Acidicapsa acidisoli: one gene and its partner. Each later gene encodes a partner of the first gene's protein in a complex. Links are inferred from orthologs where the notes say so. Each region holds a gene or a part of one and is shown in the gene's direction. Other genes may lie near its edges.

The links.
Region 2: the proteins of dnaB (region 1) and dnaG are in contact, whole or in part, in a crystal structure (PDB 2R6A), measured with the Geobacillus stearothermophilus proteins. The link is inferred for Acidicapsa acidisoli from one-to-one orthologs. Residues at the interface, in WP_033016901.1 of Geobacillus stearothermophilus: Ser13, Glu15, Ala16, Gln18, Glu91, Leu92, Asp94, Ala95, Val96, Pro97, Thr98, Ala99, Ala100, Asn101, Tyr104, Tyr105, Ile108; in WP_049624496.1 of Geobacillus stearothermophilus: Lys456, Leu457, Leu458, Pro459, Ala460, Asn463, Ala464, Leu467, Leu535, Leu536, Ile537, Ala538, Gln544, Glu545, Asp548, Tyr549, His552.

What each region holds. Positions count from the first base shown.
Region 1 is NZ_JAGSYI010000001.1:1,567,345-1,570,651, forward strand. The notes cover bases 127-3,115. They hold dnaB (replicative DNA helicase), read left to right. Parts: upstream 127-912; coding sequence 913-2,319; downstream 2,320-3,115. Other genes in these bases: OHL23_RS06280 (cytochrome c3 family protein), read right to left, coding at 127-160; OHL23_RS06285 (nuclear transport factor 2 family protein), read right to left, coding at 207-797; OHL23_RS06295 (STM4504/CBY_0614 family protein), read left to right, coding at 2,437-3,115. Also shown: more of OHL23_RS06280, read right to left, coding at 1-126; more of OHL23_RS06295, read left to right, coding at 3,116-3,307. UniProt on the Escherichia coli protein: The main replicative DNA helicase, it participates in initiation and elongation during chromosome replication. Travels ahead of the DNA replisome, separating dsDNA into templates for DNA synthesis.
Region 2 is NZ_JAGSYI010000001.1:1,031,454-1,034,674, reverse strand. Bases 124-3,026 are described here. They hold dnaG (DNA primase), read left to right. Parts: upstream 124-610; coding sequence 611-2,443; downstream 2,444-3,026. Other genes in these bases: OHL23_RS04145 (dienelactone hydrolase family protein), read left to right, coding at 2,983-3,026; OHL23_RS04155 (hypothetical protein), read left to right, coding at 124-406. In the rest of the region: more of OHL23_RS04155, read left to right, coding at 1-123; more of OHL23_RS04145, read left to right, coding at 3,027-3,221. UniProt on the Escherichia coli protein: RNA polymerase that catalyzes the synthesis of short RNA molecules used as primers for DNA polymerase during DNA replication.

The sequences.
Region 1 (3,307 bases):
TAGCCTCAACTTCTTTGTCGTCCCGGGCGGGTCTTTGCAGGGCCAGCGCTGAACAGTAAAGCCCCAGCGCGACAAACACAAATCCCGCAGTCTTGAACGCTTCCCTCATGCGCAATTGCATATCCACTCCGCCGGCAATCTCGGCAGCCAAGGCGATCAAGACACCTCGTCTGCCGATTCTGGCATTAGGTCTAAGTTGCAAGGAGCTACTGGTTGGAACTGTTGCTCTTGTCGCTTTTCGAGAACAGCGGAATGTGGAACGGCAGCTCTGCGTCGGACTTCGTTTTCGCCTTGGATGCCTTCTTTCCCGGCGCTTCTTCGCGCAGTAGCGTGCGCTGAGCGTTCAGGCAGACCCAGTTTCCGTGCTGGCGCTGGAAGACGTGTGTGAAGACGCCCTTTTCCTCGACCATGTTGCCGTTGAGCTTGTGGGTATAGGTATACGTTCCGTTGGCCACGGCCACATCGCCCAACATGCGCACCGTGATTACCCGCGCATCGGTTGTCGCCGTCTTGTCTTCCTGGTTGATCAGGGAGACCACCTGCTGGTTGCGGGTAGTGATGTCGCCATTCGCGGAAACGTTGACAAACAAAGGCGATAGCACCAGCTCCAGGCCATACTGATCGCGCTGGTTCAACGCATTGTCCCAGGAGTCCTCAATCTTCTGCAGCTCTCGAATCTCAGGCGACTCCGCCGAGGTGGCCGAAGTAGCTGACCCAGCGGCAGCCGGAGTCTGGGAAAATGCAGCGCTGGAAGACAGCGAAAGGACAGCAAAAGCGGCAAAAATGGCGGATTTCATAAACGATTACCCCTATAGACCATGATAGAACGCCGCAGGTGAGCCAACTTTTCGTACCCGGTTATGCACCCTCATCCACACTTTCCACACGCCGCCCATTCCGTACACTCTAGAAATGGCCGCACCATCCAGCTTCGCCCCCGGTTTCGCATCAGATTCCGGCCTTCCATCCAATGTCTCCGCCGAAAAAATGATCCTCGGCGCCATCCTGCTCGAGAACTCCGCCATCTCCGAGGCGGAAGAACGGCTCACCCCCGAAGATTTCTCCCTGGACTCGCACCAGCGCATCTACCTGCGCATGACCGAGCTCGGCGGCGAAGGTCACGCCATCGACCTCGTTACCCTGGCTAACCAACTGGCCAAGTACAAGGAAATCGAGTCCGTCGGCGGCGTCGCCTATCTCTCCTCGCTCACCGAAGGGCTACCGCGCCGCCCGGTCATCGAAGAGTACATCCGCATCGTCAAGGACAAGAGCCTCCTGCGCCAGCTCATGCTCATCTGCTCGGCCGCTATCGCCCGCGCCGCAGACCAGAGCGAGACTGCGCTCGACGTTCTCAACGCAGCCGAATCGCAGCTCATGGTGGTCGGCGAAAAGAGCATCACCAAGGGTCTCGCGAGCCTCGAAGAGATCGTCGCCGGGTCTTTCGGCAGCATCGACAACCTCTACAGCCAGGCCCGCGAAGTCACTGGTCTCGCTACTCACTTCACCGAGTTCGACAAGATGACCTCGGGTCTGCAAAAAGGCGAGCTCATCATCATCGCCGCCCGCCCGTCGATGGGCAAAACTGCGTGGGCCATCAACATCGCGCAAAACGCCGCCGTGCAGGGCGGAGCCGTCGTCGCCGTCTTCTCGCTCGAAATGTCCAAGGAAGCGCTGCTTCGCCGTATGCTGGCCTCGCAGGCATGGGTCGACCAGCGCAAGCTGCAAACCGGCTTCCTCGGCCGCGAAGATCAGGCCAAGCTCAGCCACGCGCTCGAACAACTGGTTGAGTCCAAGGTCTTCATCGACGACACGCCGGGCATCTCGCTCGCCGAAATGCGCGCCAAAACCCGCCGCCTCAAGCAGGCCAACGGCGGCAAGATCGACCTGATCGTAGTCGACTACCTCCAGCTCATGTCGGCCAGCCTGCCCAGCCAGGGCGGCAAGAAATTCGAAAACCGCACGCAGGAAGTCTCCGCCATCTCGCGCGGTCTCAAAGCCCTTGCCAAAGAGATGGATGTCCCTGTCATCGCGCTCTCCCAGCTATCGCGTAACAGCGAGCGCCGCGGCGACGACAAGAAGCCGCTGCTGAGCGATCTTCGCGAGTCAGGATCAATCGAGCAGGACGCTGACGTAGTTACATTCATCCACCGCGAGAGTTACTACAACCGCGACAAAGAAGAAAACCCCGAAGATAAAAACAAAGCCGAAATCATCATCGCCAAACAAAGAAATGGCCCGACGGGCACGGTTGACTTAGCGTTCCTGAGTCAATACACGCGGTTTGAGAATCTGGATACTGTGCACGGAGATGGCGGCTAGTGCGCAGTCCCGTTCTTAATGATCCACTGGTCAGATAGCGAGTGGCCAGAATCTTAGTTAGTTGTAAGGCAGAAGCCGCTCAATCAAGATATCTTACTTCGTCTTCGGAGTATTTGCATGGGGATAAAGGAAAAGTTCTCTCTACGTCAACGAAAGCTCAAAGGCCAAGTTTCAGATGTTTTCATCTATGACCACTTGCCGAGAGCCCTGCGGTCGCAGATTTGCCATATTTTGGCAAGGTGTTTAGGGGCCGAGCAGCGCGACTATGTCGGAAAGAACCGCGCCTATCGGGAGCTTCGACAAAAGATGGCCGAGGAGCTGGGCGTCTTCAATATTGGCAATCCCCTTCGCGGAGATGACGCCGCCATCATGGAGTTTTTCAGAGATGATGCAACTGACGAAGAGGCACTAGATTTAATAGAGACTGCATTTAACTACGCTTTAGAGAGGAACGGGGATTGGCAGTGGCGACAGGCATTCTGTGTAACGGTGTCAATGGACGAAGCTATTAACGATCTAAATAGACGCTTTTTGGAGCATCAGGTCGGCTACACGTTTCTGGGCGGCGAAACTCCTCAACTCATTAAACGAGACAATGACCATTTGCATCAGGAAGCCATTCTACCGGCGCTACGTTTGCTACATGAGGAGGGATTTGAGGGCGCCAACGATGAATATAGGAAGGCTCACGAGCATTATCGCCAAGGCAATCAGAAAGAATGTTTAAGCGAGTGCCTAAAGGCATTCGAAAGTACGCTGAAGACCATCTGTAATCGCAGAAAGTGGGAATGTAAGCCTACAGATACTGCAAAGCCCCTGATTGACATCTGTGTGGACAACGGGCTCTTTCCTTCTTTTATGGAGAGCCACCTCGGAGCGATCAAAGGAGCACTTGCGACCGCTATTCCGACAATTCGAAACAAGATGGGGGGCCATGGGCAGGGCGAACTGGCCGTAAGCGTGCCGCAGTTTTATGCCGAGTATCTCC
Region 2 (3,221 bases), 540 kb from region 1 along the record:
CCCGAAGGCACATCTTCGCGCCGACGACTGTGGCATTCCTGATGGAGGCAAGTCGGCAGGTCACGAACGCGCTCGCGTAATCTTCAAGAAACTCGGCAATGAGAAGAGGCTTCAGGGCGACCCTGGGCGCGGCCTTCGCGTCAACCGCGTGGGTAATGGGGATGGTACGGATTCCCTTGAATTCCGGAATCACGCAACTGGCGAAACCCTCTACTCTTTCAAGGTTCCAACCGACATGCATCAAAGCCTGCTGCTGCTTTTCGGCGGACCGGAGGAAGGTGTGCAATTCCGCCAGAAAGATATCGCCACATCCGGAGAGGCCAAGCTCAAGCAGGCTGGTGAGGTGATGGAGAAGATTCTCGATCTCGCCGTTAACCTGGCGAAGATCGTAGCCGAGTCCGTGTAGCGTTTGATAATTAGCATTCAGCCGGGACGTGGGATTTCCACGTTTCGGCTGACGGGTATGTGAAATTCCGATCTGTGCGTGTAAGTGTTTGTTTTTGTGTAGTTTACATGCGATAAAGAGTAGATGACCTGCATTTTCCGATACTCTGAGCAGGATTTGCACATCGGGGCGAGACGCGCTCAGGTTCTATTCTGAAACCTGTCCGTGTCCGACTTCGCACAAACCGTTAAACAGCAGGCTGACATTGTCAAAGTGATCGGCGGATATATCCGCCTGCGCCAGGCCGGGGCGCAAAGGTTTACGGGGCTTTGCCCATTTCACAAGGAAAAATCGCCTTCTTTTTCGGTGAATGCCGCGCGGCAGTATTTCTACTGCTTTGGATGTCACGAATCTGGTGACGTTTTTAGCTTTGTCGGCAAGATCGAGAACCAGAGCTTTCCGGAATCTGTGCGCACAGTGGCTCAGAAGTGCGGGATTCCGCTGCCGAAACGCGAGTACAACAGTCCGGAAGAGGCTGCGGAAGCCAGCCAACGGCGCAAGCTGCTCGACCTGCACGAGACTGCGGCGGCGTGGTTCCAGGAGCAACTGCAATCGCCGGAGGGCGCGCTGGCTCGCGAATATCTGGCAGGCCGTGGGGTTGCGCCGGAGGCGATCAAACTCTTCCGGCTGGGATATGCGCCGGATAACTTCAACGGGCTGCGAGACCGGCTGTCCCCAATGGCCGACGCGGAAACGCTGCGAGCCTCGGGATTATTCAGTTGGAAGGAGCAGGGCGATGGGACGGGCGCTGCGCAGCCGGGAAGGCTCTACGATCGCTTCCGCAAGCGGGTGATGTTCCCGATCTGCAATGAATCGGGCAAGGTCATCGCGTTCACGGCGCGAACGCTCGATACGGGCGACAAGGCTGGGCCGAAGTATATCAACTCGCCGGAAACGCCGCTCTATTCCAAGGGGCAGGTGCTGTTTAACCTCGACAAGGCTAAGGCTCAGATCCGGGCGATGGAGTTTGCGCTGCTGGTGGAGGGCCAGATGGACTGCATCTCGGTCTTTATGCGCGGCATTCAGAATGTGATTGCAACTTCAGGGACTGCTTTTACCGAGCAGCAGGTCGGACTGCTGCGACGCCAGACGGGTAATGTGGTGGTGAACTTCGATCCGGACGCAGCCGGGGCGAATGCGGCGGAGAAATCTATCTCGCTGCTCACGGAAGAGGGATTCACGATCAAGGTGGTGACCCTGGACGGCGGTCTGGACCCGGACCGCTTCATCCGCGAGCGAGGCGTGGAGGCGTACGTTGCAGCGATTCGCGGGGCGCGCCGCCAGTCGGATTATCTGATCGATCGGGCGCGGCAGAATTTTCCCGGCGCAAGCTCCGATGCGAAGATCAAGGCGATGAACTACCTGATGCCGCACATCCGGCGGATTCCGCAGAAGCTGGAGCGGGACCAGTTTGCGCATGACGCGGCGCAGAAGCTCGGGATCGACTCGGCTGTCTTGCGGGAGGAGATTCGACAGGCTGCGCTGAAGCGGCAGGATCATATCGAAGCTCGTGCGGAGAGCCAGTCCGGGGCCGGGCTGATGGCCTTTGAGAAGTTTTTCATCGAGGCGGCGTGCAACGACCAGAAGTCGCCGGAGGAGTACGAGGAGCTGCACGCGAACCTGCGCGATTTCGACGAAAAGATGCAGGTTGCGGCGCGGGCGGACTGGCAGCAGCAGGTGCTGCAGAATCTACCTGCCGGGCTGTTTGAGCAGCTTGTGGTGCGACGCCAGAATCAGGATATTGAGGCTACGGGAGCGACGGAGGAGCAGCGGGTGCTGCTGCGCAAGGTCTTTCTGGAGCCTGGAGAGCATATCCGCACGCACGAGCAGGATCTAGAGATCGTGAAGGATCTGGAGATTCAGGCGCTGAAATGGACGATCGGCCAGAAGCGGGCGGTTGTGGATATGGCCACTGATCGTAACTCGATGGAGAACATTCGTATCTCGCAGGAGATTCTGCAACTAGAGCGGAAGCTGCGGGAACTGGAGTGTATGTAGCGAACGCGATTACTTAGCCGACCTATGGCTGAGATGAGTAATATGCAGTTCGTCTTCATGGCGCCGAATACAATTAATCCCCCTACACTGGACTTCACTATGTGGCTAGTCCTTACAGCGTTTGGCCTCATGCAGCCGTGTACGAGGACTTCTAAGATGATGGCCGAAGTGAAGCCCGTTTCCGGGGATTGATTCGTTGATTTGGCAGGGAATCCTGTTTAGCCTTTCAGAACCTCTCAGCTTCGCGAGCCGTATATTAGATCGGGAGAAATGCCACGTTGAAAACGCGAATCCAAACTGTCGTTCTTGCATTATTTATATGCTCTGGTTCCGTATTCGCGCTTTCACAAACATCCTCATTCCAATTCCGGCAAAAGCCCGGACCGTATCCGGTAGGGTTGAGGGTCGTCGATCAGTACGATCGCTCACGTACCTATCCCGCTTCCCCAAAGGCTCCATCAAAGCCCGCTGCGGGCGAGGACGCCCGTCCCCTGCAGACACTGATCTGGTATCCATCGTTGAAAAGCACGGGAGAACCGATGACGGTTGGCGACTATAGCCAACTGGCGGACACGGAGATCCATTTCAAAGCGCCAGATGAGAAAGAGAATCGGTGGCGTTCGTTGCTGAAGACGTCCTTCGACACTCCGCTTTGGGCGGTGCGAGAGGCGAAGCCGGCAGATGGGCGTTATCCCATTCTTATCTATGCTCCCGGCGACTCTTCCGTTTCGTGGGAGAATGCAGATCTGTGCGAGTATCTTGCCAGTCATGGCTACGT